3 regions of the Methylobacterium carpenticola genome follow, and region 2 is predicted to be linked to each of the others. Evidence: predicted binding sites of a transcription regulator. Region 2 holds the regulator's gene; each other region holds the start of a gene.

Region 1 (10,354 bases), 1.0 Mb from region 2:
CGCAGGAAGGGCACCATGGGCTCCGCGAGCCGCGCCAGCCCCCAGGGCACGCGGCGCACGGGGAGATCCGGACGGCCGACCGCCCGGGCGATCGCCGCCGCGATCCGGGTGCCGTCCGCGTCCCAGTGCCCGCCGCAATGAAAGCGGGCGAAGGCCGGCAACTCCGCCTCCCGCTCCGCCACGCGCACCATCGTCTCGGCGAGGTCGGGCAGGTAGGCCCATTGATGGCCGATCCCGCGCGGGCCCGGATACCACAGGCGCCGGACCGGCCGCCCCCGGCGGGCGAAGAGCGAGAACCACGTGTTGCCGGTGGCCCCGGGGCCGAAGAAGTCGCCGGCCCGGACGATCAGGCTGCGCACGCCCGCCTGCGCGGCCTCCTCCAGGCGCCGCTCCATCACGACCCGGATCGCGCCCTTGCGGGTGAGGGGGTTCTGCGGCGCGTCCTCGTCCGGGTTCGGGCCCGCATCGGGTCCGAAATTGTAGACGTTGCCGGGCAGCAGGATGCGCGCCTCCGCGGCCCGCGCCGCCGCGAGACTCGCCCCCAGCATCGGCAGCACCAGCCGGTCCCAGTCGCGGTATCCGGGCGGGTTGACCGCGTGGACGATCAGCCCCACCCCGCGGGCGGCCTGCGTCACCGCGGCCTCGTCCCGGGCGTCGCCCCGCATCCAGGCGAGGCCGTCGCCCTCGCGGCGAACCGCGGCGGGATCGCGGTGCAGCGCCCGCACCGTCCAGCCCTCCGCTTGCAGGCGGCGCGCCACCGCGCCGCCGATGCCGCCCGTCGCGCCGAGCACCAAAGCCGTCCTCGTCCCGCCCATCATCCGCTCCCGTTCCATCGATAGGGGGAGGGTCTCACCCAAGCGCCCATCCGTGAATTGCGGATCGCCGGCGAGCCGCTATACGAAAATGCATGACCCTGCCGAGCTGGGACCATTGCCGCGCCGCCCTCGCCGTCCTGGAGGAGGGCTCGCTCTCGGGCGCGGCGCGGGCGCTCGGGCTGACGCAGCCGACCCTCGGCCGCCAGATCGCGGCCCTGGAGGCGGCGCTCGGCGTCGTGCTGTTCACCCGTTCGCAGGCCGGGCTGGTGCCGACCGAGGCGGGCTCGGCCCTGCGTCCCTACGCGGAGGCGCTGCGGGCGACCGCCGCGGCCCTGGAGCGGGCGGCGACGGCGGCGGAGGAGGCGGTCGCCGGGACGGTGCGGATCACCGCCTCGGAGATGGTGGGCGCGGCGGTGCTGCCGCCGATCCTGGCCCGGCTCCATGCCGCGCATCCCGGGCTCGCCCTCGAAGTCGTGCTCTCGGACCGGGTGCAGGATCTGCTGCGCCGCGACGCCGACATCGCCGTGCGGATGACCGAGCCGGCCCAGGGCGCGCTCCTGGCCCGGCGGGTCGGCGCGGTGCGGCTCGGCTTCCACGCCCATCGTTCCTACCTGGCGCGGCGCGGCACGCCCGCCACGCCCGCCGACCTCGCCCGCCACAGCCTGATCGGCTTCGACGCCGAGACCCCGTTCATCCGCAGCATGCGGATCCCGGACGCCGCGTTCGACCGCGACCGTTTCGCGTGGCGCAGCGACAGCACCCTCGCGCAGGCCGCGGCGGTCCGGGCCGGCTTCGGCATCGGCGTCTGCCAAACGGCCCTCGCCGCCGCGGAGCCGGATCTCGTGCCGGTCCTGCCGGAAATCCGCTGGGACCTGCCGACCTGGATCGTCATGCACGAGGATCTGCGCCGCCTGCGGCGCTACCGGGCGACCTTCGATGCCCTGACGGAGGGCTTGGCGGCGCATTGCGCCGCCGCCTCGTGAGCGGGCTTCACCAGTAGAGCTGCACCCGGCCGATGAACACGTCCGCATCGATGGTCCGCCCGCCCTGGCTCGCGGCCGAAGGGGAGGTGCGGGAGCGGACGTAATCCGCCATCAGGCGCAGGTTCGGCTCCGGATACCAGTTCACGCCGAGGGTCAGGTCGCGCTCGATGCCGCCGCGCACGGAGCCGTCGTCGAGGTCGACGGCGCTCAACCGGGCCGAGACTTCGAACACCCCGGCGCCGCCGTTGCTGACCCGCTGCGCGTCCCCGACCTTGATGCCCTCGAAGATCGCGTAGGTGGTGCCGTATTTCGGCGTCAGCGCATAGGCGCGGTTGTCGCCGTTGAGGACGTAGCTCGCCTGCACGTAGCCGCCCTGGAAATCCAGGGGCGCGGCCCCGCCCCGGCGCTCGACCCGGGTGCGGATGTATTCCGCCTGCACCAGCAGCGGGCCGCCGCGATAGGCGGCCTCCAGGCCGACCCGGCCGATGCTCGCCGCGTCGCGGATGTCGCCCGTATCCACGAACCGGCGCGTGAACAGGAAGGCCTCCGAGCGCGAGGAGAGCTGCAAGGGCTCCTCGCCGGCCGGCAGGCCGCGATAACTGCCGGCCAGCCCCAGATGCAGCACCGTGCCGTCGCGGCGGATCGGCGCCCAGGTGGCACGCGCGGTGCCGGCGATGCCCTCGCTGCGCACCCCCGTATTGATGTTGCCGCCGAACACGCCCGCCACCACCGTCCAGTCGTCGCGGGCGTGGCCGAGCGCGAAGCCGAAGTTGCGGGCGGGCGCGAACGCGTCCGCGAGCGAGCGCTCGGTGAACAGGGTGTTGTTGTCGCTGATCAATTGGTCGAGGCTGAACGGCTCCTTGACGTTTCCGAGGGTGAGGATCGTGTCGGAGATGCCCTTCCAGGAGACCGCCGCGTCCTGGATCGGGCGCACCGGATCGTTGAAATCGTACTGGAAGGCGAATTCCCAGGTCTTGCCGAGGCTGAGAAAGCTCTCGATCCAGGCGCGGCGCACCGCCACGTTGTCGGCAAAGGGTTCGGGGAAGCCGGGCTGGCGGATGCCCGCCGCGCCGACATCGACCTGCAGCCGCCCGCCGATGCGGAAGGTGGCGGTATCGTCGGGGAAGCGCAGGGTGATGCCCTTCTCGCCGATGGTCAGCGTCTCGCCATAGGGCCCCGCCGGGCCCTCGGCCCAGACGGGACCTGCGGCGCGGGACTTCCCCTCACGGGGCTTTCCATCCCAAGACTTTCCGTCCCAAGGCTTTCCATCCCAGAACTTTTCTTGGGAGCGCGCCGGTCCGGGCGCCTGCCCGGCCAGGGCTGCGACGAGGCCCGCGGCGCACGCGATCGATCGACGGCCCATGTGCCGGCTCCCTGAACAGCGTCCCGCCGCACGGTAGCGGGGATGGGACGCCGAGGCTCGGTCTTTTGGGTGACAGTCTCACGACGAACATGCGTCGCGCCGCCGTCGCGGGAGGGCCTGGGGGACTTCAGCCGAGCGGGGTGAGCAATTCGCCCTTGCCGAGGGTCGCGAGGTCGCCGGAGCGGCGGGCGAGCCGCGCCCGGGCGAGGCCCGCGAAGCGCGCCGAGACCGGCTCCAGCGCCTTGGCGAGGAGGCGCAGGAACACGAGGTCCTGCGTGCCCGTCTCCACGAAGGTCGGCAGCAGGGCGCCGTGGCGTTCCACCAGCAGCGTGCCCCGGCGCATGCCGTAGCCCGGATGGTCGCCGACCGCCCCGGCGACGATGGTGCCGGCGATCATGCGCGCGCCGGCATGGTCGCCCGCCGCCTCGGCCACGATCAGCCCCGCGCGCATGCGGTCGCCGAGGCGCTCGCCCGCGCGCCCGCCGATCACCAGGGTCGCCCCGTCGAGGCCGCCCATGGCACCGTGCAGGGCCCCGCCCGCGCTCGCACCCGCATCGCCCGCGACCGCGATGGTGCCGCCCTTGGCCGCCGTGCCGGCGAAGGGCCCGGCCGCGCCGGAGACCCGGATCGCGCCGCCGGTCATGCCCTCGCCGAGGCGCTGGCCGACATCGCCCTCGACCACGACGGTGCCCCGCGCGAGGCCGGCACCGACCCGGTCGAGGCGGTCCGAGCCGCCCACGATGCGCAGGTCCTCCGTGCCGTCGAGCGACAGGGCGAAGCAATCGCCCAGCACCAGCCCCCGGCGGCTGGTGCCGATGGGCAGCCGCGCGGCCTCCGCCTCCGAGAGGCCGGCGAGGCGGGCCGGCGTGAGGCCGGAGAGGTCGAGCCGCTCGGGCGGCGCTTGGCGCAGGGTGAGGGTGCTCATGCCGCCGCCCCGTCGATGAGGTCCCGCAGGTGGAAGTGGTGGCGGCCGAGATTGCCGCCGTAATTGCCGGCCGTGACCGCGACGAGGCCGAGTTCGCCCCCGGCCCGGGTGGCGGCGTGGAGCGCCGCCCGCATGGAATGCGAGATCGCGCCCGCCGAGAGCCCGTCGATGACGATCTCCAGCACCACGTTGACCTCGGGGGGCAGGGCCGAGCCGGCCCGTCCCTTCAGGGTCGGGCAATAGGCGTCGTTGGTGGAGGCCATCATGCCCTTGGTGCGCGCGCCGACCTTGGAGCCCGAGCGCACGATGCCGCCCGGGAAGGGCAGGATCACGTCCGGCACGCCGCGCGCCGCCGCCACCGCGATCTCGGCCACCTTCAGGGTGTCGCCGAAGGCCCGGCCGAGGAACAGCAGGTTGCCGCCGCCCACCGCGCCCTCGATGGTCGGGACGGAATGCTCGCACAGGAACTCGCCGTCCATCACCGGCGTGCGCCAGAAGCGCCGTCCGCCGAAGCGCTTGGCCACGGCGAAACCGTCGCCGAACATCCGGATGGCGCCGCCGAGCTTGATCGCCTTGCCGCGGTTCGGGTCGTCCCAGGCGATGCCCGCATAGGCCGCGCTGCCCGGCGAGGTCAGCACGCATTGCCCGACGCGCTTGAGGAGCTGCGATTTCAGCCCGCCCGCATCGAAGCCGAACAGCAGCACCCGCACCCCGGGCCGCCCGTCCGGCGTCGCGTCGGGGCCGAGCACCGCGTCGATCCCCGCCTCGGCGCCGCAGCCGATCACGGAGGTGGCGAAGCCCGTCATGGTGGTGGCGGCGATCATCGCCCATTCGGGCGTCTCGGCGGTGAGCACGAGGGCCGTGCCCGCCATGTCGAAGGCCTCCGCGAAGGTGTCCTCGACCCGGATGCCGTTGAGAGTGAGGTCCGCCATCGTCAGCCCCGCACTGCCACCGGCTCGAAGGCGTCGCGCCCGGCGAAGGCCGCGTCCGGCACCGAGAAGGTGTCGAGCCCGGCCCCGAAACGGCCCTGCAGGTAGGAATCGGTGCGCCGCGCCATGCCCTGATCCGCCTCGACCGCGAGGCTGAGCGTGCGGCCGAAGCGCCGCGCCACCACGGTCCCGTCCTCCACGATCACCACCCCGTCCTTCAGCACCCGGTGGGCCGCGCCGAACATCGCCGTCCGGTCCGGCTGGTCGCGGTAGACCGCGACGTCCGCCCGCGCGCCGGGGCGCAGGTGCCCGCGGTCGGTCAGGCCGAGGAGCTTGGCGGGCCCGGAGCGGGTGAGCTGGGCGACCTCGCCGAAGCTGTACTCGCGGGTGAGCGCGTGGAGGCTGGAGCGCTCCGTCGCCACCTTCGGGTGGCCCGCGAGTTCGCGGTCGCGCGCCTCCTTGTCCATGAGCAGGTGCAGGATGCGCGGATAGGCGGTGAAGGGCCCGCCATTCGGGTGGTCGGTGGTCAGGATGGTGCGCTCGGGGTCGGGCGAGAGCAGCATCAGCTCGAGGCCGATGGCGAATTGCAGCGAGGAGGTCGGGCCGCGGTCGCGGTAGCGGAACGGCACGATGCCGCCGCCCTCGGCGTCCCCCGCATTCACGATCCACTTCTTCGGGTTCGCCCCCTTGCGGCCGGCGAACTGGCGCAGGATGTCGAGGGAGATGGTGCAGGTCTGCCCGAACACCACCTGGCCGACATCGAGGGTGGCGTTGGGATGGCGGCCCATCGCCTCGGCGATGCGGGCCGCCGCCGAGGTGAAGCCGCCGCCGAGCGGGTTCTGCGGATCCACCGCCGCATAGGCGTAGAACTGGGCGTGCGCGAAGTGGATGCGCCGCCCCTCCGCCGCCTCCAGCGTCTCGATGAAGCTGTCGTCGGCGCCCGGCAGGCCGAGATTGCTGCAATGGACGTGCAGCGGATGCGGCACGCCGATGCTCTCGACGGCGTTCAGCAGCCCGTCCAGGATCTGCCGCGAGGTGAGCCCGTAGGCCGGCACCGCGTCGTCGAGGGAGAAGCGCACCGCGCCGTCCTTGAAGGCCTCGGCGCCGCCCGCGTTGATCACCTTCACGCCGAGCGCCCGGGTGGTGGCGAGGTTGAGCGCCACGAGGTCGCGCACCGCGTTCGCCCCGGCCTTGTCGCGCAGGAGCTGGAGCAGGTGGTCGTCGTTGCCCATCACGCAGAGCCCGCCCCGGTCGAGGAGCGGGATGTCGGCGAGTTCGAGCTGGGTCGCCAGCGCGTTCACCGGCGGCATCGCCGGCTCGACGGCGGTGGTGTAGCCCATCCGCGCGTAGAGCGCGCCGATATCCGAGGCCGAGCCGTGCGGGTTCGCCGCGTCGGCGGATTCGGCGATGCCGAGTTCCGGCAGCAGCAGGCGCGACAGCACCACGTTGCCGCCCGCGATGTGCGAGTGGACCTCGACGCCCCCCGCCATCACCACGCAGCCGGCGGCGTCGATGGTCTGGTCGGGGGCGCGGTCCGGGGCCGCGACGATGCGGCCGTCCTCGATCCAGACGTCGCCGATGGCGTCGCGCCCGGCGGTCGGATCGACGACCCGGCCGCCGGCGATACGGGTCAGCATGAGGCGGAGCGCTCCTGAGCGGGCGTGAGGCGGTCGTGAAGGGCGTCGATCAGCGCGGCGGCCGCGGGCGCGGCCCCCGGCTTCGCGGCGGGATGCCAGGTGATCGCGGCGCGGCGGGGATGCCAGAGGGCGCCGCCTGCATCCTCGCCCGGAACCGCGACCGCAAGGACGATTTCGGCCTCGCTGCCGTCGGGGGCGCCGAGGAGGGCGATGCTCGGCACCGTGGCGAGCCAGCCGGGCCGCGGGGCCGGGAGGGAGCCGAGCCAGAGGGCGGCATCCGCCTCGCCGGCCTCGGCCAGGCGTGACGCAGCGAAGCGCCAGGGATCGTGCTCCGGATAACCGCGGCCGAAGCCGACCCGCGGTCCCTGCGCGGTGGTCCAGGCGGCGACCTGGGCGACGGCCCGCCCCTGATGCGGATCGGAGAGCGGCAGGGCGAAGACCCGCGTCGTCTCGTTCAGGTCCTTGACGAGGCCGTTCAGCATCTCGGCCCCGAGGCCGCCGATCTCGGCGGGATCGTAGAGGATCACGCCGTAGCGGGCGGCGCCGAGGCGCCCGGCGAGGTCGGAGAGGGGGGTCTCGCCCGCGATGCGCCCGGCCACGAGGGCGCGCAGCAGGCCGATCGCGGCCGGCAGCCCCGCCGCGCCCGCGGCGAAATCGGCGCCCTGCCCGGCGGCGAGGGACAGGATGGTGCGGCCCGATCCCGCGGCGCGGCCGCGGCTCGGGCCCGATGCCGCGAGATCGGCGAGGATCGCCGCCTCGGCGGCGCGGTCGCCCAGCACCAGGACGAGATCGGCCCGGCCCACCGCCTCGGCGGGGGTGGTGGTCATGGCGCCGCCCGCGGCGAGCGCGCCGAGATCCGCGTAGAGCCCGTCCGACGAGACCGTATCGAGGGAAGCGCCGATGCTCCGCGCGAGCCGGAAGGCGGCCTGCACCGCCGCCACGTCGGCGCTGAGCCCGGCCACCACCGGCGCGCGGGCGCGCCTCAGGAGGTCGGCCGCGGCGGCGAGCGCCGCGTCGGGATCCGTCGCTTGCCCTTTCACCCAGGCCGTCATCCGCCCTCGCATCCTTGGCCGGCCGGGCCGGCCCGCATGAAACCGGCCCGCACGAAACCGGCCCACGTGAAATCCGCCTCGGCGTTCGCCGCCGTTCCGTCGTGCGGAGGCCTGCGGCCGGGAGTACTCCCGAGGCCGCCCGAGACGTTTGCATCCCGGGCTCCCGGCAAGCAAGTCCCCCTGAAAGTCGGGGCGGATCACCCGAAAAATTTCTTGAAGGCCGGCGCGTTGCCCTCGGCCGCGGCGTTATGGGACAGTGTCGCATCGCCCCGCATCAACCCTTGCGCGTGCCCCTCCGATCGTGAGAACGGGCCTTCCGCGAGAGGCCGCGGGCTCAGGCAGGGGTACGGGTTGGCGGACGGGGCAGGCAGTCGGCAGGCTCGCGGGGGAGCGCCCACGCGAACCCGCCTCGCGCATCGGCTTGACGCAGGTTCTTGACGGAAAACCGCATGGCACTTTTCCGAAACCTGCTTGAGCAGGGGCTCGTGCGGGTGCGCGCACCGGCCCGGCTGCATTTCGGCTTCCTCGATCTGCACGGTGGCCTCGGCCGGCGCTTCGGCAGCATCGGCGTCGCCGTGGACGCCCCCGGCATCGACCTCACGGTCGCCCCCGCCGAGACCCTGAGCGTGGCGGGGGAGGGGCCGGGCATCGCCGCGGAGCACGAGCGCGTGCGGACCGCCGCCATCGCCGCCGCACGCCAGCTCGGCGTGCCGGCCTCCGGCGCCTTCCACCTCGATGCGGTGATCCCCGCCCATGCGGGCTTCGGCTCGGGGACGCAGCTCGCGCTCAGCGTCGCAGCGGGGCTCGCGGCGCTCCACGGGGCGCCCTTCGCGCCCGCGGATTTCGCCGCCGCCCTCGACCGCGGCAACCGCTCGGGCGTCGGGCTCGCGGCCTTCGTCGCCGGCGGCCTGATCGTCGATGGTGGGCGCGACGGCAGCGACGCCGCCCCGCCCATCGTCTCGCGCCTGCCCTATCCGGAGGCGTGGCGCATCGTGCTGCTGCTCGATCCCGCCGGCACCGGCGTGCACGGGGCGCAGGAGCGTCACGCCTTCCGGGACCTGCCGCGCTTCCCCGCGGGCGAGGCGGCGGAGATCTGCCGCATCGTGCTGATGCAGGTGCTGCCCGCCGCCGTCGCGGGGGCGATCGAGCCCTTCGGCCGCGGCATCACCGAGATCCAGCGGCGCATCGGCGACTATTTCGCCCCCTACCAGGGCGGGCGCTACGCCAGCCGCGCGGTGGCGGCGGCGCTCGCCGACATCGAGGCCCTCGGCATCGGCGGGTTCGGCCAGAGCTCCTGGGGACCGACCGGCTTCGCCCTCGTCGGCTCGGAGGCGGAGGCCGCGGCCCTGGCCGCGCGGCTGCGCACGAACCACCCGGATCTCGCGATCGTCGTCGCCCGCGGGCGCAACCACGGCGCCTCGGTCACCCGCGAGCCGGCCACCTGATTCCGCCGGACCATGGTCGGGGTCCGAACCGGCGGTAAAACGTCTATCAAGGACCGCCGCGGCACGATGCCGGGACGCGCCTTCCGGGACGATCGGGCTTCGCTCCCGTATCCCGGAGGACCATGATTGATCATCCGTCCACGGGGCCCCCGGGCGGATGACGTGAGGAGACCCGCGCCATGGCCCGCTCGATCCTGCACATGCTGACGCCCCTCAAGCACATGAGCCCGTTCGACGTGAACATGGCGGTGGATGCGGGCTTCGAGGTGGTGACGACCTATACGGGCGTGAGCCTGGGGGAGGTCGGGCCGCTGGTGCAGGATTCGATCTTCTCCCGCGCGCCCCAGGACGGGGTGCGCACCGGGATCTTCATCGCGGGCAAGAACGCCGAGGACGCCCTCGACATGGTCGACCGGGCGCGCAAGGCCTTCGTGCCTCCCTTCGTGAACCACATCTTCGCCGATCCGGCCGGCTCCTTCACCACGGGGGCGGCGATGGTGGCGCAGGTGCACAAGGCCCTGCGCGACCGCTTCGGCGCCGGGCTCCAGGGCCAGCGCATCGTGATCTTCGGCGGCGCGGGCGTCGTCGCCTACGTGGCGGCGGTGATCGGCGCCATCGAGGGCGCCCGCCCGGTGATCGTCGGCCATGACGGGCAGGAGCGGGTGAGCAAGATCGCCGCGACCATGAAGTGGCGCTTCGACATCGACGTCGAGGCGGTGGACGGCTCCAGCGGCGAGGCGCGCCGCGCCGCCATCGTGGACGCGGACGTGATCCTCTCGGCGGGCCCGGCCGGGGTGGCGATCCTCTCGGCCGAGGATCTCGGCCACGCCCCGAAGCTGAAGGTCGCCTCCGACGTGAACGCCGTGCCGCCGGCCGGGATCGCGGGCATCGACGTGCATGCGGACGGGGTCCCGCTGCCCAGCGGGCGCGGCGTCGGCATCGGCGCGCTCGCGGTCGGCGACGTGAAGTACAAGACCCAGGCCGGCCTGTTGCGCCGCATGCTGGAGGCCACCGAGCCCCTCTGCCTCGACTTCCGCGACGCCTACCGGCTCGCGGTGGAGATCGCGGGCTGAGGGCGGAAGGGCCCGGAGCGTGTCCCCGCATCCGCCCCCGCGATGACTTCATGACGCCGCCCCCATGACCCCGCCCCCATGACCCCGCCCCCATGACGCGCCCCGGCGGCGCGATCCTGATCGCCGCGCAGT
Region 2 (10,354 bases):
GCCGGGCATCCCGCCGTTCGGAGAAAGGCCGCCCTCTCGGGCGGCCTTTTTGTTTATCCGAACAGGAGAAGCAGGCCCGGCAGGCTGACGACGCCGGCCGCGCAGCCATAGACCATCCAGAGTCCGGGCTGCTTGGCCGCGAGGCGGCGCAGACGGCGGGCGGTGGCGGAGCCCGTGACGCTGCGGCCGTTCACGCAGGAGCACAGCAGGTGGTGCGCCTCGCCCGTGCTCAGCTCGAAGAAGTCGCGCACGTCCCCGAACGTGTCTCCGGACAGCCCGCTCGCCCGCAGGATCGGATCCGCATAGGCGTAGGCGATCGGCGAGTTGTCGGCCCGGATGGCCGCCCGCATGCGGCGGGGCACGAACTCGATCTCTTCCAGGGTCGTGAAGGCGCGGGTCGGCTCACGGTCGAGGATCTCGGCCCAGCGTTCGAGCCGGGCGCGCCGTCCTTCGAGCAGTCCGGGGACCGGCTCGACGTCGGCGATGTCGCGGAGGTGACGAAGCGGCTGATGTTCCATGCTGGGCATCCTATCGATGCGCGGCGTTCAACCTTGCGCGCTGCTGTCGAACCAGCATGCAACAGACTTCGCGAGGATGCATGTGCGAAGATCGGGGGCGTTTTGACTTCTTTTACTGTCAAGCTTGCTTGGGATGACAGGCAAAGAGATGGCCGAAATCAATGGCCTGAGACACGATCGTCGGCGGCCGAACCCGTGCCACGGTCATGCTCCGAGAACATTGCGTCGTTTCGCCGCAAGTGCTCCGGCCGCCGTCACGCTGCCGCGGCGACGACCCGGTTCCGGCCTTCCTGCTTGGCCTGATAGAGCGCGACGTCGGCACGCTTGAGCAGATCGGCCGGGCCGGCATCGTCGGGATGCCGCACGGCGACGCCGATGGACACGGTCACGTCGATCGCCCGCGTGCCGCCATGGACCGTGAACGGCGCCGCCTCGATCCGCTCGCGGATCCGCTCGGCCACCTGGCGACCGCCGTCGAGGCCGGCATCCGGCACCACCACCACGATCTCCTCGCCCCCGAACCGGGCGACGATATCGATGCCGCGGGTATGGGCCCGGATGCGGTCGGAGAACTGCCGCAGCACCTCGTCGCCGGCATCGTGCCCGAAGCCGTCGTTGATGGTCTTGAAGCGGTCGATGTCGAGGAGGAGGAGCGCGAGCGCCCGCCCGCGCAAGGTCGCCTCGCGGAAGAGGCCGGCAAGATGGCTGTCAAAGTAGCGCCGGTTGTGCAGGCCGGTGAGCCCGTCCGTCACGGCGAGTTCCATCGAGGCCTGCACGGATTCGCGCAGCGAATGCGCGAAGCGCTTGCGGCGCACCTGCGTGCGGACCCGGGCCACGAGCTCGTTCCGGTCGATGGGCCGCACGAGGTAGTCGTGCACGCCGAGGTCGAGGCCGCGCATGATCCGCGAGCGGTCGCCCGCGTCGGCCAGCATCACCACCGGCATGTCGCGGGTCCGGTCGACCGAGCGCAGCTGCGTGCACAGGCGCAGCCCGTCGAAGCCCTCGAAATCGAGGCTCACCAGAGCCACGTCGTAGGCGCCCCCGGTCGCCTTCTCGAGGGCCAGCTGGGGATCGCAGACCACCTCGACGCAATGGTACTGGCAGAGGGCCGCCGCCATCCGGTCGGCGGAGGCGCGCCGGTCGTCGGCGATGAGGAGGTTGGCGTTGAGCCCGGTCTCGGCGGCGGCGGCGGCGAGCGGGTCGCCGAAGCCGAGGTCGCGCGAGGCGAGCGCGCGGTTGCGCAGCTCGTCCGTCATGGCCTTCAGCCGCACGAGGCTGCGCACGCGGGCGAGCAGGGCGGTGTCGTCGATGGGCTTCGTCAGGAAATCGTCGGCGCCCGCGTCGAGACCGCGCAGGCGGTCGCTCGGCTGGTCGAGGGCGGTGACCATCACCACCGGGAGATGCGCCGTGGTCGGCGTGGTCTTCAGCCGGCGGCACACCTCGAACCCGTCCATGCCCGGCATCATCACGTCGAGCAGGACGATGTCGCACAACCCCTTCTCGCAGATCGCGATCGCGTCCGGCCCGTTCATCGCCGAGACCACGTCGAAATATTCGAGCGACAGCTTGGTTTCGAGGAGCTTCAGGTTGGGGAACAGGTCATCGACGATGAGCACGCGTGCCGACATGGAGCGTCGCCTCTCAGCTCTGGCGCTCGTCGCCGAGATAGGTCCGGACGGTGGCGAGGAACTTCGCCACCGAGATGGGCTTCGACAGGTAGGCCTCGCAGCCGCCCTCCCGGATGCGCTCCTCGTCCCCCTTCATGGCGAAGGCCGTGATGGCGATCACCGGAATGCTCTTGAGTTCGTCGTCCTCCTTGATCCACTTCGTGACTTCGAGCCCGGACACCTCGGGGAGCTGGATGTCCATCAGGATCAGGTCGGGACGGTGCTGCCGCGCGAGCTCGATCGCCTCAATCCCGTTCGCGGTCTTGAGAGTCGCGTAGCCATGAGCCTCCAACAGGTCGTTGAAGAGCTTCATGTTCAGCTCGTTGTCCTCGACGATGAGCACCGTCTTCGTCATGGCTCACTGTCTCCGGCGTCGGCGAGACGCATCTGAACCTCCGACGACGCCCGTCCATCCTGTTTAAGCGGCACAAGTTGATGAAACGCAAATCACAGAGTTTTACCAGAGGGAAAGCTCCCCAGGGCGGAGCGCCGAGCCGCGCGGAGGCCGAGGCCCTGGCCGGCGCGGTGTTCGGATTCGTCACCGGCGATCCCGGCCGCCTGATGCGGTTCATGGAGCAGGCGGGCCTGAGCCCCGCCGCCCTGCGGCAGGCCGCCGAGGATCCCGGCCTCCTCGTCGGGCTCCTCGACCACGTCGTGGCGGACCAGGACTTGCTGCTCGCCTGCGCCCAGGCGATCGGCGAGACGCCGGAGCGGATCACGCTGGCATGGCAGCGCCTCGGGCCGCCGCCGCCGGATTCCTTCGGGGCATGACGGCCGGAATCCCGCTCTGCCGCGACTGCGCCCGCCTCACCGGCGGAACCCTGCGCTGCGCCGCCTGCGGGTCGCCGCGCCTCGTCACCCATCCGGAGCGCGACGGGCTCGCCATCGCCCATGTGGATTGCGACGCCTTCTACGCGGCCATCGAGAAGCGGGACGATCCGTCGCTGCGCGACCGGCCGCTCATCATCGGCGGTGGGCGCCGGGGCGTCGTCTCGACGGCCTGCTACATCGCCCGCACCCGGGGCGTGCACTCGGCCATGCCGATGTTCAAGGCCCTGAAGGCCTGCCCGGACGCGGTGGTGCTGCGCCCCGACATGGAGAAATACGTCCGCGTCGGCCGCGAGGTGCGCGGGATGATGCAGGCGCTCACCCCGCTGGTGGAGCCCGTCTCGATCGACGAGGCCTTCCTCGACCTGACCGGCACCGAGCGGCTGCACGGCGCGAGCCCGGCCGTGACGCTGGCGCGCTTCGCCTGCGCGGTCGAGGCACAGGTCGGCATCACCGTCTCGATCGGGCTTGCTCCCAACAAGTTCCTGGCGAAGATCGCCTCCGACCTGGAGAAGCCCCGCGGCTTCTCGGTGATCGGCCGGGCGGAGGCGCAAGCCTTCCTGGCGCCGCGCCCGGTCGGCATCCTGCCAGGCATCGGGCAGGCCGCCGCGGCCCGGCTCGGGAGCCTCGGCATCACCATGGTCGGCGACCTGCTGCGCGTGCCCGTCCCGCGGCTCCAGGCGGCGATCGGGCGCGACGCGGCCCGCCTCGCCGGCCTCGCCCGCGGCGAGGATCCGCGGCGCGTGCAGCCGGTTCGCGAGGCGAAGAGCGTCTCGGGGGAGACCACCTTCGCGGAGGACCTGCGGGATTTCTCCGCGCTGCGCCCGATCCTGTGGCGCCTGTGCGAGACGGTGGCGCGGCGCTTGGTGCGCGCGGACCTCGCCGCCGGCAGCGTGACCCTGAAGCTGAAGGATGCGAGCTTCCGCCTGCGCACCCGCACCCGCTCGGGCCTGCCCCCGACGCAGCTCGCCGACCGGCTCTTCCGGCCCTCCGAGGCGCTGCTGCGCGAGGCCTGCGACGGCACCGCCTATCGGCTGATCGGGGTCGGCGCGGGGGATCTCTGCGAGGCGATCCACGCCGACCGGGGCGATCTCGCCGATCAGGGCGTGCGGCGCGAGGCGAGCCGGGCCGCCGCCGTGGAGGCGCTGCGGACCCGGTTCGGCCCGGCCTCGGTCCAGCGCGGCCTCGCCTTCACGCCAGGCAAGACACCCAAGGCCTGACCCGTCAGGGCCGGCAATCCTTGGCTTCGGGCGCGAGATCGATCCGCGAGAGGTCGCCCTTGAGGGCGAAGCCGCCGTAATCGAGCCGCAGGGCGCCGCTGACGCCGTTCTCGTAGAGATCGAAGGAGAGCACGTAGATCGGCATGCGCTCGCCCTCCTCCCCGGCGGAGAAGTAGCTGAGCGTCACGGGCCAGCGCGGCATCGTCGCCATGGCGCCCTCGCGCAGAGGCGCCTCGGCGGCCGGAGGAGCGGTGGTCTCCACGCTCGCCGGAATCGTCCGGCGCGGGCCGATGACCGCGAGCGTGTCGTAGATCTTGCGGCCGTCATCCGAGCCGTCGAAGACCTTCACGGAGACGGTGCGCTCGCCGGCCTGGGCGGCCTCGATCAGCCGGCGCATGTGGGCGGCCGGGAACAGCACCTCCCCGGGCGCCGTGACGCGCGCCTTCTGCGGGTTCTTGATGGTGACGGCGAGCCCCTTGGCGTCGCGCTCCGCATCGCCGTCCACCGCCGGCTGCTGGCTGCCGTTGAGGTCGGACTGGGTGCGGAAATGGAAGCTGTGGCCGTCCCCGCTCTCGAAGGTGTTGTTGCGCAGGTCCGAGGTGCGCGTGCCGCTCTCCGAACTCTCCAGCACCGTCACCTGGCGGTACTGCAGCGCCCATCCCTTGCAGGGGTCGCCCGAGAAATCGAACACGATCCGGCCCCGGGCGCTGTCGACCGAGCGCGCCCCGCCGCTGCGCATCAGCGACAGGTCGTAGACCGCGCGGTGCGGCGCGAGGCGGATGCCGGATGCCGGTTCGGCGGCGAGACCGGTGGGGGCGAGGGCGAGGAGCGGAAGCAGGGACGCGAGGACGATCCGCATGAGTTTCCCGGGGGTCGAGCGCGTACGGCGCCGGGCCCGAACATAGGTGCAGCCCAGCCCGCGGGCAACGCCGCCTCTCGGGCGGGGGCACCGTGGCTTGTCTGCCACGCTGATCGCGCGAGCGGTTCGGGAGGCTGGCGTCGGAACTGCCCGATCGGGCCCGCGGCCGCGTCTCCGGCCCCGTGCGGACGGGGTCCCGAGGCCGGGTCCGGCAGCCCCCGGGATTGCCCACAAGCTGTTGACGGCGTGTGGATTTCAGGCGCCTGCGCGGCGGAGTTCGCGTGGCGCCGGCGCGCCTTGGCGCCCTTCCGAGGGGCGCCGCCGCATGCGCGGCCGGTGCGGGGAAAAGGGGCTCGGATGGGCCGGGGACTCTTGCGCGGGCAACAGCCGCTCCTGTAGGTTCACCCCCGTCGCAGGCGCTGTCACGAAGCGGCGATCACCAGCAGGATCGAAGGGTTTTGGCGCCCGGCCTCAGGGTCGGGCGAAGGCGGTCGCGTGCGCTTCGGCCGCCGGCGTACTGGGGGAATTCGGAGGCGGCGATGATGGATGCGGGCCCGAGCTGGACGAAGGAACGGGTCGAACTCCTCAAGCGGCTCTGGGGGGAAGGACGCAGTGCGAGTCAGATCGCCGCCGAGATCGGGGGCGTGTCGCGCAATGCGGTGATCGGTAAGGTGCATCGGCTCGGCCTCGCCGGGCGGGTGCTGAAATCGAACGGCGCGGTGAGTGCGGCCGCGCCCGCGCCCGTGCAGCCCCGCCGCACGGTGAGCGAGGAGGTCCGCGTGCCGAGCGCGGCGCCCACGCCGACGATGGTCGCCCCGGCGCCCGCGTCGCTGGCGCTGGTGCGTCCGGAGAGCATCGCGCCGCCTGATGTGGCGCTGCCGCTCTCCGAGCGTGTGACCATCATGGAGCTGCGGGAGTTCATGTGCCGCTGGCCCATGGGGGACCCGTCCTCGCCGGATTTCCGCTTCTGCGGTGCCCGCTCGATCACCGGGCTGCCCTACTGCACGCATCACGCCCGCATCGCCTATCAGCCGGCTGCGGAGCGCAAGCGCAGCGACCGGCGCGCGGTGGGCTTCCGCTGAAATCCAGGCACTCCCGGCGCCGGGTTGCCCTGCGCCGGGCCTAAGGCGCGACGCCCACACGAAAGAGCCCTCCGCCGATGGCGGAGGGCTCTTTCGTGTGGGGATGCGGGAGGCTCGCGGGGCGGATGGGCCGCCCAGCCGGGGATCAGGCCGCGCCGGTGGCGAACATCTCATCGAAGGAGTAGCCCGATCCGCGCACCGTGCGGATCGGGTCCGGGCGGCGCGGCCGGTTGATGGCCTTGCGCAAGCGGCCGATATGCACGTCGACGGTGCGCTCGTCGATGTAGACGTCGTGGCCCCAGACGCCGTCCAGCAGCTGCTCCCGGGAGAAGACCCGGCCGGGGCTCTGCATCAGGAATTCGAGCAGCTTGAACTCGGTCGGGCCGAGATGCAGCTCGCGGCCCTCGCGCCGGACCCGGTGGCTCACCCGGTCGAGTTCGATGTCGCCCGCGACCAGAAGATGCGCCACGTGGGCCGGCTTCGCGCGGCGCAGGAGCGCGCGCACGCGGGCCAGGAGCTCCGGCACCGAGAACGGCTTGACGATGTAGTCGTCGGCACCGGTCGCGAGGCCCCGCACCCGGTCGCCCTCCTCGCCCCGTGCCGTCAGCATGATGATCGGCAGGCGCTCGGTCTCCCGGCGGGCCCGGATCCGGCGGCAGAGCTCGATCCCGGACAGGCCCGGCACCATCCAGTCGAGGAGGACCAGATCCGGGATCTGCTCGCGCAGCCGGATGTCGGCCTCGTCGCCCCGCATGACGGAATCGACCTCGAAGCCTTCGGCTTCGAGGTTGTAGCGGAGGAGGAGCGTCAACGGCTCCTCGTCCTCGACGATCAGGATCCTCGTGCTCATGCGGGCTTTCGGGACTCCGACGGGGTCACGCGTCCGTCTGCGGCGCCACCGTGGCGTAGCTCGACCGGTCGTTCTTGGGCCGTTCGGCCACCAGGGTCTCGCCGGTGACGAGATAATGGATCGTCTCGGCGATGTTGGTGGTGTGGTCGCCGATCCGTTCCACGTTCTTGGCGCAGAACAGGAGATGCGTGCAGAAGCTGATGTTGCGCGGATCCTCCATCATGTAGGTCAGGAGTTCGCGGAACAGCGAGGTGTAGAGGGCGTCGATGCCGCCGTCGCGGGTCCAGACGTCGAGGGCCGCGGCGGTGTCCTGGGTGGCGTAGGCGTCGAGCACGTCCTTGAGCTGGGCCTGGACCAGCTCGGCCATGTGCTGGACGCCGACCACGATCTTCTGCGGCTGCGCTTGGTCGCTGATCGCCACCACGCGCTTGGCGATGTTCTTGGCGAGGTCGCCGATCCGCTCCAGATCGCCCGAAACGCGGATGGCCGAGACGGTCTCGCGCAGATCGATCGCCATCGGCTGGCGCCGGGCGATGAGCAGGATCGCCCGCTCCTCGATCTCGCGCTGAAGCCCGTCGAGGCGGGAATCCGCCGCGATGATCGACTGCGCGAGGCTGGCGTCGCGCCGCACCAGGGCGGCGGCGGAATCCGCCACCATCTTCTCGGCGATGCCGCCCATCTCGGCGATGCTGCGGCGCAGGTTCTGCAGGTCCGTGTCGTAGGAACTGACGATGTGTTGGTCCGGCATGGCTCTGTCCCCTTCCCAACCTGTGCGATCAGCCGAACCGGCCGGTGATGTAGTCCTGGGTCTGGCGCTTCGCCGGATTCATGAACAGGCGGTTCGTCGGTCCGACCTCGACGAGTTCGCCGAGATACATGAAGGCGGTGAACTGCGAGATGCGGGCCGCCTGCTGCATGTTGTGGGTGACGATGGCGATGGTGAACTCGCCGCGCAGCTGCTCGATCAGCTCCTCGATGCGCCCGGTCGAGATCGGGTCGAGGGCCGAGGTCGGCTCGTCGAACAGGATCACCTCGGGGCGCTGGGCCACCGTGCGGGCGATGCAGAGGCGCTGCTGCTGGCCGCCCGAGAGGCCCATGCCGGATTGCCTCAGCTTGTCCTTCACCTCGTCCCACAGGGCCGACTTGCGCAGGGCCTCCTCGACGCGGTTGTCGAGATCGGCCTTGCCGAGGCGCTCGTAGAGCCGGATCCCGAAGGCGATGTTGTCGTAGATCGACATCGGGAACGGGGTCGGCTTCTGGAACACCATGCCGATGCGGGCGCGCAGCTCGTTGAGGTCGATCGACGGGTCGAGGATGTTGCGCCCGTCGAGCAGGATCTCCCCTTCCGCGCGCTGCTCCGGATAGAGGCTGTAGATCCGGTTGAAGGTGCGCAGCAGGGTGGACTTGCCGCAGCCCGACGGGCCGATCAGCGCCGTGACCTGCCGGTCGAGGAAGTTGAGGTTGATGTTCTTCAGGCCGTGGAAGGTATTGTAGTAGAAGTTGAGATTCTTGACCGAGATGCGGACCGGCGCGGCCTCGTCGGCGACGCTGTTGCCGACGATCGGAGCGGCGGTGGCGGGGGCGCTCATCGGGATTCTCCTGAGGATCGGCAGGGGGTCAGCGGCTCTTGCCGCCGCCCAGGAAGACGCGGGCCACGATGGAGAGGCCCAGGATGGTGACGGTGATGAGGAGCGCCCCGGCCCAGGCGAGCTGGCGCCAGTTCTCGTAAGGAGAGAGGGCGAACTGGTAGATCATCACCGGCAGGTTGGCGACGCCGCCCATCAGGTTGGGAGCGAACCAGGAATTGTTGTTGAGCGCGGTGAAGAGGAGCGGCGCGGTCTCGCCGGCGATGCGAGCGAGCGCGAGCAGGATGCCGGTGACGATCCCCGATTGCGCGGCCTTCCAGGTCACGGCGCGGATCACGATCGAGGTCGGCGCGCCGAGCGCGGCGCCGGCCTCCCGCAGGGTGCCCGGCACGAGGCGGAGCATGTCCTCGGTGGTGCGCACGATCACCGGGGTGGCGATGATGGCGAGCGCGACGCCGCCGGCCCAGCCGGAATAGCCGCCCATGCCCCGGACCATGATCGTGTAGACGAACAGGCCGATCAGGATGGAGGGGGCCGAGAGCAGGATGTCGTTGAGGAAGCGGATGACGTCCGCGAGCTTCGAGGTGCGGCCGTATTCCGCCAGGTAGGTGCCGGCCAGGACGCCGATCGGCGTCGCCACGACGATGCCGATGAACGTCATCACCAGGCTGCCGAGAATGGCGTTGGCGATGCCGCCGCCGGCCGAGCCGGGACCCGGCGTCACCTCGGTGAACAGGGTCGGCGAGAAGCCGCGCAGGCCCTCGACGATCAGCATGATCAGGATCGAGCCGAGCACGAGGGCGCCGAGCGCGGTCGCGCCGGTGCAGAGCACGATCAGCAGGCGGTCGGCGGTGCGCCGTCCCGCGCGCACGCGGCCCCAGGCCGCCGCGGACGGGGCGGCAGCGGCCGCCGGGGCGGCACCTGCCGGGGCGAGAGTGGTCCGGGCGTCCATGAGAGGCTCCGTGGCGGGATCAGGCCACCTTCACGCGGCGCACGAGCAGCCGGGCGATGATGAGCACGATGAAGGTGACGACGAACAGGATGCAGCCGAGGGCGAGGAGCGAGCTGAGCTGCAAGCCATCCGCCTCGTTGAACTCGTTGGCGATGCGCGAGGCGATCGTCGAGCCCGGGTCGAAGATCGAGGCCGAGAGCCGGTTGGCGTTGCCGATCACGAAGGTGACAGCCATGGTCTCGCCGAGCGCGCGGCCGAGGCCGAGCATGATCGCGCCGATGATCGACACCGAGGCCTGCGGGATCAGCACGTGGCGCACGACCTCCCAGGTGGTGCAGCCGATGCCGTAGGCGCTCTCGCGCAGCACGGTCGGGATCTGGTCGAGCATGTCGCGGGTGATCGAGGCCACGAAGGGCACGATCATGATGGCCAGGATGATGCCGGCGGTGAGCACGCCGACGCCCGAGGGCACCTGCGCGTAGAGCAGGGTGCCGACGATGGGCAGCCCCTCGACGAGGTTCGACACCGGCACCTGCACGAAGCGGGCGAAGAGCGGCGCGAACACGAACAGGCCCCACATGCCGTAGATGATGCTCGGCACCGAGGCGAGGAGTTCGATCGTCATCGCCACCGGGCGGCGGGCCCAGCCGGGGCAGAGCTGCGTCAGGTAGATCGCGATGCCGAGCGAGACCGGCACGCCGATGAGCAACGCCAGGAAGGCCGAGGCGAGCGTACCGATGATGGCGACGAGGGCGCCGTATTCCTCGCGCCCGACATTCCAGGCGCTCGACG
Region 3 (10,354 bases), 3.1 Mb from region 2:
ACGACACCCTGGCGGTCCTGCGCGGACGCGGCGTGCCGCACGTGACGGCCGCCAACCGCGGCGTCGCCTGGAACAAGAACCGCGCTCTCTTCTACCTGCACGAGGTCGCCCGCTGCGACGTCGTGATCCTGATGGAGGACGACACCTTCCCCCAGGCGGATGCCTGGGAGGAGCCCTGGATCCGCGCCGCCGTCCGGTTCGGCCACGCCAACCTCGCCGGCAGCTGGTTCGCGGAGCGCTTCGTCGGGGGGGAGGGCACGCCCGAGGACCCGGTTCTCTGCTCCGACATCAGCGGCCAGTGCATCGCTTTCAGCCGGCCCGCGCTCCAGGCCGTCGGCTACATGGACACCCGCTTCGGCCGCTACGGCTTCGAGCATTGCGACCATTCCGAGCGCATGCGCGAGGCGGGCTTCGGCGGCAGGCTGGATCCACCGGTCTATTACCTGATCCGCAGCGACCTCGCGGTGACCTGCGCGCACGCGCCGGCCGCCGACTATACGGGCGAACTCGAGAAGAACAGCCGCGTGCTGGCGCAACTCCGCCTGGAGCGCCGCATCCACCGGCCGCCCTGGAGCGGGCTGGGCGAGATGCGCCTCTTCCTCGGCGAGATGCGCCGGGCCGCGCTCCCCGATGCGGGCCAGCGCCACCAGCTCGGCCGGGCCGTGGCGCAGGCCTCCCTGCGCGGCGGCGCCTCCTGGCTCGGACAGCAGATGCGTGGCTGGCCACCCGGCCGCGACCCGCAGCACACCGTCGCCTGAGTCATGCAGGCGGGCCGTGCATGACGGCCCTCCCGCCGCGGCACCTTGTCAGCGGCCGCGAACTCCCCCCGAATGCGCGCGGCGCCGCTCGGCCGCCGTGCAACCCCGGAGAGGACATGCCGCTCGATCCCGCGCTTCGCGACCGGATCATCGCCTCCGTCGAGGCGGGTTTCCCCGACCAGGTCGCCTACACGCAGGCGCTGGTGCGCTTCCCCTCGACCCGCGGCAACGAGCAGGCGATCCAGGATTTCGTGTTCCGGTCCTTCCGCGAGCGCGGCTACGCGATGGATCGCTTCGCCATGGAGCGGGCGGCGATCGAGGCGCATCCGGGCGGCTCGAAATACGCGCCGGAGCATTCCGAGGCGCCGATCGTGGTCGGCATCCACCGGCCCAAGCAGGAGACCGGCCGCTCGCTGATCCTGCAGGCGCATGTCGACGTGGTGCCCCCGGGCCCCGCCGACCTCTGGACCCATCCGCCCTTCGATCCGGTGGTGGAGGGCGACTGGCTCTACGGCCGCGGCGGCGCCGACATGAAGGCCGGTCACGCCGCGAACCTCTTCGTGATGGACGCCCTGCGGCGCATCGGCCTCCAGCCCGCCGCCACCGTCACGCTGCAATCCGTGGTCGAGGAGGAATCCACCGGCAACGGCGCGCTGATGACCCATCTGCGCGGCTACCGGGCGGATGCGGTGCTGATCCCGGAGCCCGAGGACGAGAAGCTGGTGCGCGCCAATACGGGCGTGCTGTGGTTCCAGGTCGAGGTGCGGGGCCGGCCGGTCCACGTGCGCGAGATGGGGACGGGCGCCAACGCCATCGACGCCACCTACCGGGTGATCGGGGCCCTGCGCGCGCTGGAGGAGCGTTGGAACGCCGACAAGGCGGGACGGGCGCATTTCGAGGGCGAGGCGCACCCGATCAACCTCAATATCGGCCGGATCGAGGGCGGCGACTGGGCCTCCTCCGTCCCCGCATGGTGCCGGATCGATTGCCGCATCGCGATCTATCCGGGCGTCGGCGCCGCGGCGGCGGCCCGCGAGATCGAGGCGGCGGTGCTGGATTTCGCCCGCGCGGACCCGTTCCTCTCGAACGCGCCGCCGCGCGTGACCTTCAACGGCTTCTTCGCGGAAGGGTACGAGCTGGAGGCGGGATCGGAGGCCGAGGCGGTGCTCGGGCGGGCACACGAAGCCGCGACCGGCGCGGCCCTGGAGAGCTTCATGACGGCGGGCTACCTCGATACCCGCGTCCACGCCCTCTACGACCGGGTGCCGGCCCTCTGCTACGGGCCGATCAGCGAGAACATCCACGGCTTCGACGAGCGGGTGAGCCTGTCCTCGCTGAAGCGCATCACCACCGCGATGGCGCTGTTCGTGGCGGAATGGTGCGGGGTCGAGCGGGTCTGACCGGCCGGCGCCGCGGCGGGCCGCGACGGGCGCCCGGCCCGGCCCGGACCGCGGCGAACGCTCTATCCCGCGGTCCGGAACGGGGCATGTCCGACGACGATGCCGTCGCGGTCGAACACCACCACTTCGAGCGCGATCCCGGATCCGGCGAGCGACGACGCGGCCGTCGTCCAGGCATGGCGCGCGACGAGGTCGCCGAGGGGAAGGTCGCTCGCTTGGGCGATCCGCAGCACCTCGAGCGCCGTGTTCGCCCCTCGCGCCTGCGCGACCAGATCCGCTCCGCCGCCGATCTCCGCGACCCGCTCGGCGAGCCAGGCGAGATCGACCGGACCCGCGCGGGAATGCAGGTCGAGCAGGCCGTGGCCGAGCTTCGTCATCTTGGCGATGCCGCCCGCCACCGTCACCCGCGCCACCGGATGCCGGCGCAGGTACTTCAGCATGCCGCCCGCGAAATCCCCCATGTCGATCAGCCCTTCGGGCGGCAACCCGTGCAGCCGCTGCACCGCCTCCTCCGAGGTCGACCCGGTGGCGCCCGCCACATGGGTCAGGCCCGAGGCGCGCGCCACGTCGATGCCGCGATGGATCGTGTCGATCCAGGCCGCGCAGGAATAGGGCACGACCACGCCCGTCGTCCCCAGCACAGAGAGCCCGCCCAGGATGCCGAGCCGCGGGTTGAGGGTGCGCTGCGCCAGCGCCTCGCCGCCCGGGATCGCGATCTCGACGACGAGGTCGGGCAGGCGGTCCTCCACCTCCGCGAGGGCGGCGGCGATCATCCGCCGGGGCATCGGGTTGATGGCGGGCTCGCCGACCGGGAGGGGCAGGCCCGGACGCGTCACCGTGCCGACCCCGGGCCCGGCCCGGAACGACACCCCGCTCCCGGGCAGTCCCGGGCGAACGCTCGCCTGGACCAGCACCCCGTGCGTGACGTCGGGATCGTCGCCCGCATCCTTGATCACCCCGGCGCGGGCACCCTCCGGCAGGCGCTCCGACACGGCGAGGGCGAAGGCGGGCCGGGTGCCGCCGGGCAGCGGGATCTCGACCGGGTCCGGAAAGGCGCCGGTGCGCAGGGCCGCGTAGGCGGCCTTGGCCGCGGCCGCCGCGCAGGCGCCCGTGGTCCAGCCGCGCCGCAAGGGTCCGCTCGGTCGGTCGTCGTCCATGGCGCGTGGTATCACCCGGCCGCATCCGGGTAAAAGCCGATGTGCCAGGAGGATCCATCGTGAGTGTTCGCGCCGCCCGCGGCCTGCTCGTCGCCGCTCCCCGCTCGGGCTCCGGCAAGACCACCGTGACGCTCGCCCTCCTGCGGGCGCTCGCGCGCCGGGGCGTCGCGGTCGCGGGCGCGAAATGCGGTCCGGACTACATCGACCCGGCCTTCCACGCGGCGGCGACGGGCCGGCCGAGCTTCAACCTCGACAGTTTCGCGATGACCGACGCGCTGCTCGACGCGGTGGCGGGCCGGGCGGGGGCAGGGGCCGACCTCGTGATCGCGGAAGGCTCCATGGGCCTGTTCGACGGGGTGGTGGCGGAGGCGGGGCGCAGCGGCGCGAATGCCGACGTCGCGGCCCGCTACGGCTGGCCGGTGATCCTGGTGCTCGACGTCTCCGGGGCCGCGCAATCGGCCGCGGCGGTGGCGCTCGGCTGCCGGGTCTACGACCCGCGCCTGCACATCGCCGGGGTGATCCTGAACAAGGTCGCGAGCCCGCGCCACCGGCGCCTCGTCGAGGCGGGACTCGCCCGCACCGGCCTCGCGGTGCTCGGCGCGCTCACCCGCGATGCCGCGCTCGTCCTGCCCGAGCGCCATCTCGGCCTCGTGCAGGCGGAGGAGACCGGCGATCTCGCCGCGCGGCTCGACCGCTTGGCGGATCTCGCCGAGACTGCCCTCGACCTCGATGCCATCCTGGCCGCGGCCGCGGGGCATCTGCCGCCGCCCGGGAGCGGCCGCCTGCCGGATCCCCCCGGGCAGCGGGTGGCGCTCGCGCGGGACGCCGCGTTCTCGTTCGTCTATCCGCACATGGCGGCGGGCTGGCGCGCGGCCGGCGCGGAGATCGTGCCGTTCTCGCCCCTCGCCGACGAGGCGCCGCCGGAGACCTGCGACGCCTGCTGGCTGCCGGGAGGGTATCCGGAACTGCATGCCGGCCGGCTCGCGGCGGCGGGCCGCTTCCTCTCGGGGCTGCGGGATTTCGCCCGCACGCGCCCGGTCCACGGGGAGTGCGGCGGCTACATGGTGCTGGGCGAGGGGCTGGAGGATGCCGAGGGGGGCCGGCACGCCATGGCGGGGCTCCTGCCCGTGGCGACCTCCTACGCCCGACGCAAGCTCCACCTCGGCTACCGCATCGCGACGCTCCTCGCCGATGGCCCGCTCGGACCCGCCGGCGCGGTGCGCGTCGGCCACGAATTCCACTACGCGAGCGAATCGACCGCGGCGCCGGAGGAGGGGATGGCGCTCGCCCGCGTCACGGACGGCGAAGGGCGTCCGCTCGGACCCGCGGGGCACCGCTGTGGCCGCGTCAGCGGCAGCTTCTTCCACCTGATCGGCGCCCGCTGAGCCTCATGCGCCGGCGCGGTCGCCGTTCGGCGAGCGATGCAGGAACAGGCTCGGCGGAACCGCCGCCTGCGTTTCCGCGGCCGGCCGTCCTACTCGGCGCCGCCATTGGCGAGGCCCGCCGGGCGGCTCAGCCGGGCGGCCGAGCGCACGATGGCCAGCACCTCGCGCCGGAGCTGGTCGTCCTCGATCTGCACGTAGGCGCGCAGGATGTCGACCGCGCCCTGCGTGCTGAGGAAGCCGAACACGTTGTCGTCGCGGCCTGCCGAATCGTTCGGCTCCTCGAAGAAGGCGGAGACCGGCACTTCGAGCAGGCGGGCGATCTCGCGCAGACGCCCGGCCCCGACGCGGTTCTGTCCCTTCTCGTATTTCTGGACCTGCTGGAACGTCACGCCGACGGCGTTGCCGAGCGCCGTCTGGCTCAGGCCCTTCGCCTTGCGCAACGCCGTGATCCGGATGCCGACGAGGCGATCGACCTCGGTAGTCTGCTTAGGCATGCGTCCTCGTCACCCTGTCCCACACACCGCACGTCCTGGCCCCGCGCCGAGGCTCAAGGCCGCGCCGTACATCCAGCCCTCCCGCGCGACTGCCGGTGGCCTGAAAGCCCCGGCCGCCCCACGGCCCCGTCCTGGCGCGCCGGGCGCGGACACGCCGCGACCCTTGAGACGCCGTAACAATCTGCCACCCCCGCGATGTCCGCGGGGCCGACGCTGGCAGCGCTGCCAGCGCCACGAGACCGAATGCCGCCCTTCGGACCTTGCAGGCCATCGGGCGTTAAGCTGCGCTCGACCGATCTGCCACGCAACCGCACTTGCGTCTACACGCAGAACACGAATTCCCAAGAGGAATACAGAAGAATCCTCAGCGAAGAACACTGAGGACCAGCAGCCGGAAGGGTGGCGGGACATTCGGCGGCCGGTTCGGCGCGCGCTTGATTGAGGCAACCAAATCGCTTTCTGTCGGCGTTGGTCCCCCGGCGGCCCCACCGGGCCGCCCGCACAGCGACGAGGAACTGCAGCATGTTCATCGCCATGAACCGCTTCAAGGTCTACAAGGACGCCACGGCCGAGTTCGAGCAGGTCTGGCTCGGCCGCGACAGCCACCTGGGAGAGATGACGGGCTTCGTCGCGTTCCACCTGCTGCGGGGGCCGGAGCACGAGGACCACGTCCTCTACGCCTCGCACACGGTGTGGGCGTCGCGGGCCGATTTCGAGGCTTGGACCCGCTCGGAGCAGTTCCGGAAGGCGCATAGCCGGGCTCCGGGCACGAAGCCGCTCTACCTGTCGCATCCGCAATTCGAGGGATTCGAGGCGGTGCAGACGATCGATCGCGCCGCCGCCGCGGAGTGACGCGGATCTCGGACAGCGGAACGGAGGCCGCGTGAGCCGGCGATCCGATGGAGGCAGGCCGGCTCGGCGCGGGAAGCGGAGGGCGTCGAGATGGTCGAGGAGCGGGACCGAGACCCCGCGCTCACGCTCCTCCGCCAGCCGGTCGGCCTCCGTCCCGGTGAGCGCGCGCACCGGGGCGGTCTTGCCGTGATCGACGAGGCCGACCACCAGCGACGCATCGGCCGGCCCGGCCATGCCCGCGCGTGCCCGCGCCCGTTTCACCGGCACCATCACTCCCTCACGACCGGCGCCCCTCCACGGCGGGAGGCCCGTCACCGAATCGTCACCCGGCCATGCTGAACCGGCGCCGAACGAGGGAGACGACCGGGGTGACGGCCATCACGCGCTACGCGCTCTACTACACGCCCGAGCCCGGCTCGGCGCTCGCCCGCTTCGGCACCGGCATCCTGGGCTACGACAGCGCGAGCGGCGCGGCGGTCGCGCGCCCCGAGGGCTTCGCGGACGCCGCGGACGTCACCCTCTCCCCGGCCCGCTACGGCTTCCACGCGACGCTCAAGGCGCCGATGCGCCTCGCGCAAGGCCGCCGCGAGGAGGACCTGATCGCCGCCGCTGCCGCACTCGCCGCCCATCATCCGCCCGTCCCGGTGGGGCGCCTCGTGGTGGCGACGCTCGGGGCCTTCACGGCCCTGGTCCCGGCGGAGAGCCCGGCGGCGCTCGGCCTGTTCGCGGCCGAATGCGTGGCCGCCCTCGATCCCCTGCGGGCGCCCTTGAGCGAATCCGAGCGGGCGCGGCGCCGGCCCGAGCGTCTGAGCCCGCGACAGCGGGCGCTGCTCGATGCCTGGGGCTACCCGCACGTCTTCGAGCATTTCCGCTTCCACATGACCCTGACGGATGCGCTGCCGGAGGAGACGCGGGCACCCTGGCGCGAGCGGCTGGCCCGGGCATACGGGGCGGGCGAGGCTCTGGTGATCGATTCCGTCACCCTGCTGCGGCAGGACGGCGACGCGCCGTTCCGGGTGCTGACGCGCCTGCCCTTCGCGTCGTAGTGCGCGAACCAGGACTGTCATCCGGGTGTCGCCAAACCGGCGTTTACGTCCGCAGCGAGCCATCGCGGACGGATTGATGCTGGTTGTCGAGAATCTCACGCGCCAATACGGGGCCCGGCGCGCCGTGGACGGCGTGTCGCTGCGCATCGAGCGCGGCAGCTTCGTGGGCGTGATCGGGCGTTCGGGGGCCGGCAAGTCCACCCTGCTGCGCATGCTCAACCGCCTCACCGACCCCACCGAGGGGCGCATCCTCTACGACGGGCTCGACGTGACGGCCCTGCGCGGCCAGCGCCTGCGCGCGTGGCGCGGGCGCTGCGCCATGATCTTCCAGCAGTTCAATCTCGTCGGTCGCCTCGACGTGATGACGAACGTGCTGATGGGGCGGCTCAACCACGTGCCGTCCCACCGCTCGCTCCTGCGGCTGTGGTCGGCGCAGGAGAAGGCGCTGGCACTCGCCGCGCTGGAGAGTTTCGACATGGGCGCCTTCGCGGCGAACCGCGCCGACGCCCTCTCGGGCGGCCAGCAGCAGCGGGTCGCGATCGCCCGGGCGCTGGTGCAGGAGCCCGAGATCATCCTGGCCGACGAGCCGGTCGCCTCCCTCGATCCGCGCAACACGCGCCTCGTGATGGACGCCCTCGCGGAGGCCAACAAGCGCTACGGGATCACGGTGTTGTGCAACCTGCACTCCCTCGATCTCGCCCGCGCCTATTGCGACCGGCTGATCGGCCTCTCGGCCGGCCGGCTCGTCTTCGAGGGCGGCGCCTTCGACCTCACCGAGGATGTGGCGCGGACCCTGTACGGTCTGGAGGCCGGCGAGGTGATGGACCATCCGCCCGCCGCGCCCCTGCCCGAGCCCGGCGCCGCGCCCCTGCGGGCGGCGCGGATCGGCGCCTGACGGTTCGACCCGACGCGGGACATCACCCGCGCATGCAGAGCAGAAGGACGGACACGATGCTCAACCGACGCACCCTCGTCGGCGCCTTTGCGGCGCTCGCCGCGACCGCGCTCCCGGCCGCTTCCCAGGATTGGAAGGCCAAGGTTCCGGAACTCACCCTGGCGGTGATCCCGGCCGAGAACGCGTCCGGCACGGTCGACCGCTACACGCCCCTCACCGAGTACCTCGCGAAGGAGATCGGCATTCCGGTGAAGCTGCGGGTCGCCAACGACTACGCGGCGGTGATCGAGGGCCAGCGCGCCGGCACCATCCAGATCGCCTTCTACGGCCCGGCCTCCTTCGCCCGCGCCGTCATGACCGGCGTGAAGACCGAGCCGGTCGTGAACCAGAAGCACGGCAACGGCGCCTCCGGCTACTACTCGGTCGTCTACGTGAAGGCCGACAGCCCCTACAAGACGATGGAAGACCTGAAGGGCAAGAACCTCGCCCTGGTCGACCCCAACTCCACCTCCGGCAACCAGGCGCCGCGCTTCTTCCTGCAGAAGGCCGGCTACGACGTCGACAAGCATTTCGGCAAGACGTTCTTCGCCGGCAGCCACGAGAACGCCGTGCTGGCGCTGGTGCAGGGCACGGCCGACGCCGCCGCGAACCTGTGGAACGCCGAGGACGACACCGCGATCACGCGCATGATCCCCAAGGGCATGCTCAAGAAGCCGGACGGCACCTCGCTGCAGCAATCCGACTTCCGCGTGATCTTCAAGTCCGAGTTCCTGCCCGAGGGGCCGTTCTCGGTGCTGTCGAGCCTGCCGGACGACCTCAAGGCGAAGATTCGCGAGGCCTTCGTGGCGCTGCCGAAGAAGGACAAAACCGCCTTCGACCGGCTCTCGGACGGCAAGGATCTCGACTTCACGGCGGTGACCCTGAAGGACTACCAGCCGATCATCGAGATGCTCCGCTACAACGACGAGCAGCGCAAGCGCTCGTAACGGGCCGTGGCCGCGCGCATCCCACCCCTGGACGCGGCGAGGGCATCGGCCCTCGCCGCGACCTACGAGGCGGCCGTCGCGGGGGCGCGGCGGCGCGGCCTCGCCGTGCTGGCGGTTCTGCTCGTCCTCGTCGTCCTCGCGGGCGCGATGGCGGAGGTGAAACCGCTCACCTTCGTCCGGAAGATCGAGAACTTCACCGCCTATCTGGCGCAGATCCTGCCGCCGCTCTCGCTCGCGACGCTGCCGAAGGATCTCGCGGCCTGGTACTGGGGCCTGCCGAAATGGCTCTCGCTGCTCGGCGAGACGCTGCTCATGGCCTATCTCGGCACCCTGTTCGGGGCCTTGGCGGCTTTCGTCCTGTGCTTCTTCGCCTCGGCGAACCTCGTCTCCTCCCGCGCCCTGCGCTTCGCGACGCGCCGGCTGCTCGAACTGTTCCGGACCGTGCCGGAGGTCGTCTTCGCGCTGATCTTCGTGATCGCCTTCGGCCTCGGGCCGATGGTGGGCGTGCTCGCGCTCGGCATCCACACCGCCGGAGCTTTGGGCAAGCTCTTCTCCGAGGTGGTCGAGAACATCGACATGAAGCCCGTCGAGGGGCTGACCGCGAGCGGCGCCTCCTGGGTCGAGACCGTGCGCTTCGCGGTGGTGCCGCAGGTGCTGTCGAACTTCGCCTCCTACGGGCTCTTGCGCTTCGAGATCAACGTGCGCGGCGCGGGCGTGATGGGCTTCGTCGGCGCCGGCGGCATCGGCCAGGAGTTCCTCGTGGCGATCCGCAACTTCTACTACACTGACGTGAGCGCGATCCTGCTGCTCATCATCGTCACGGTGATCGGCATCGACATGGCGACCGAGCGCCTGCGTCACGCCCTGCTCGGCCGGGAGGCCGCCCGATGAGCCGGCCGGTCTCTCCCCTGCGGCAGGCGGCGCTCGCGGATCTCGACGGCCTGCGCCATCGGCACCCGGACGCCTTCCGCACGCCGTTGCGGCAGCGCCTCGCCTTGACCGGCATCCTGGCCGCCATCGTCGGCCTCGCGGTCTTCGGCATGGTGCGGCTGGATTTCTCGCTGTGGCGCATCCTCGCGGGGCTGCACCGGCTCGGCGAGTTCGGCGTGATGATGCTGCCGCCCTCCGCGGGCGGCCAGTTCGCGCTCTTCCTGAAGGCGCTCGGCGAGACCCTCGCCATCGCCTTCCTGGGCACGCTGACGGCGGCCCTGTTCGCCTTCCCGGTCGCCTTCCTGGCCGCGCGCAACGCCGCGCCGAACCCCTTCGTGCGCTTCACCGCGAAGCGCGGCTTCGACGTGATCCGCTCGGTCGACATGCTGATCTGGGCGCTGATCTGGATCAACGTCGTCGGGCTCGGTCCCTTCGCGGGGGCGCTCGCCAT

Evidence for each region. The regulator PhoB, encoded in region 2, activates phosphate uptake and scavenging genes when phosphate is short. The targets are predictions, from matches to a motif close to TGTCATNNANCTGTCAT.
Region 1: a site for PhoB is predicted at 3,231-3,247, ahead of ACE101_RS23870 (OprO/OprP family phosphate-selective porin). Genes of this name have one in related genera too.
Region 3: a site for PhoB is predicted at 6,356-6,372, ahead of ACE101_RS14330 (DUF1045 domain-containing protein). Genes of this name have one in related genera too.

Annotation. Positions count from the first base shown of each region.
Region 1 is NZ_JBHZEO010000001.1:5,127,915-5,138,268, forward strand. Features, by position in the region: gene ACE101_RS23860 (NAD-dependent epimerase/dehydratase family protein) at 1-815, opposite strand, end outside; gene ACE101_RS23865 (LysR family transcriptional regulator) at 908-1,798, shown strand; gene ACE101_RS23870 (OprO/OprP family phosphate-selective porin) at 1,806-3,161, opposite strand; gene ACE101_RS23875 (formylmethanofuran dehydrogenase subunit C) at 3,289-4,086, opposite strand; gene fhcD (formylmethanofuran--tetrahydromethanopterin N-formyltransferase) at 4,083-5,018, opposite strand; gene ACE101_RS23885 (formylmethanofuran dehydrogenase subunit A) at 5,021-6,652, opposite strand; gene ACE101_RS23890 (formyltransferase) at 6,646-7,704, opposite strand; gene ACE101_RS23895 (beta-ribofuranosylaminobenzene 5'-phosphate synthase family protein) at 8,154-9,149, shown strand; gene ACE101_RS23900 (NAD(P)-dependent methylenetetrahydromethanopterin dehydrogenase) at 9,329-10,222, shown strand; gene ACE101_RS23905 (ATP-grasp domain-containing protein) at 10,315-10,354, shown strand, end outside.
Region 2 is NZ_JBHZEO010000001.1:6,128,423-6,138,776, forward strand. Features, by position in the region: gene ACE101_RS28390 (hypothetical protein) at 54-518, opposite strand; gene ACE101_RS28395 (PleD family two-component system response regulator) at 773-2,146, opposite strand; gene ACE101_RS28400 (response regulator) at 2,160-2,540, opposite strand; gene ACE101_RS28405 (DUF3572 domain-containing protein) at 2,711-2,956, shown strand; gene ACE101_RS28410 (DNA polymerase IV) at 2,953-4,233, shown strand; gene ACE101_RS28415 (cell envelope integrity EipB family protein) at 4,238-5,092, opposite strand; gene ACE101_RS28420 (GcrA family cell cycle regulator) at 5,632-6,174, shown strand; gene phoB (phosphate regulon transcriptional regulator PhoB) at 6,320-7,024, opposite strand; gene phoU (phosphate signaling complex protein PhoU) at 7,050-7,772, opposite strand; gene pstB (phosphate ABC transporter ATP-binding protein PstB) at 7,801-8,613, opposite strand; gene pstA (phosphate ABC transporter permease PstA) at 8,642-9,562, opposite strand; gene pstC (phosphate ABC transporter permease subunit PstC) at 9,582-10,354, opposite strand, start outside.
Region 3 is NZ_JBHZEO010000001.1:3,036,258-3,046,611, reverse strand. Features, by position in the region: gene ACE101_RS14360 (glycosyltransferase family 2 protein) at 1-758, shown strand, start outside; gene ACE101_RS14355 (ArgE/DapE family deacylase) at 875-2,158, shown strand; gene ACE101_RS14350 (cobalt-precorrin-5B (C(1))-methyltransferase) at 2,221-3,315, opposite strand; gene ACE101_RS14345 (cobyrinic acid a,c-diamide synthase CobB) at 3,375-4,700, shown strand; gene ACE101_RS14340 (helix-turn-helix domain-containing protein) at 4,790-5,194, opposite strand; gene hmuQ (heme-degrading protein HmuQ) at 5,717-6,046, shown strand; gene ACE101_RS14330 (DUF1045 domain-containing protein) at 6,379-7,092, shown strand; gene phnC (phosphonate ABC transporter ATP-binding protein) at 7,169-7,987, shown strand; gene phnD (phosphonate ABC transporter substrate-binding protein) at 8,044-8,973, shown strand; gene phnE (phosphonate ABC transporter, permease protein PhnE) at 8,980-9,864, shown strand; gene phnE (phosphonate ABC transporter, permease protein PhnE) at 9,861-10,354, shown strand, end outside.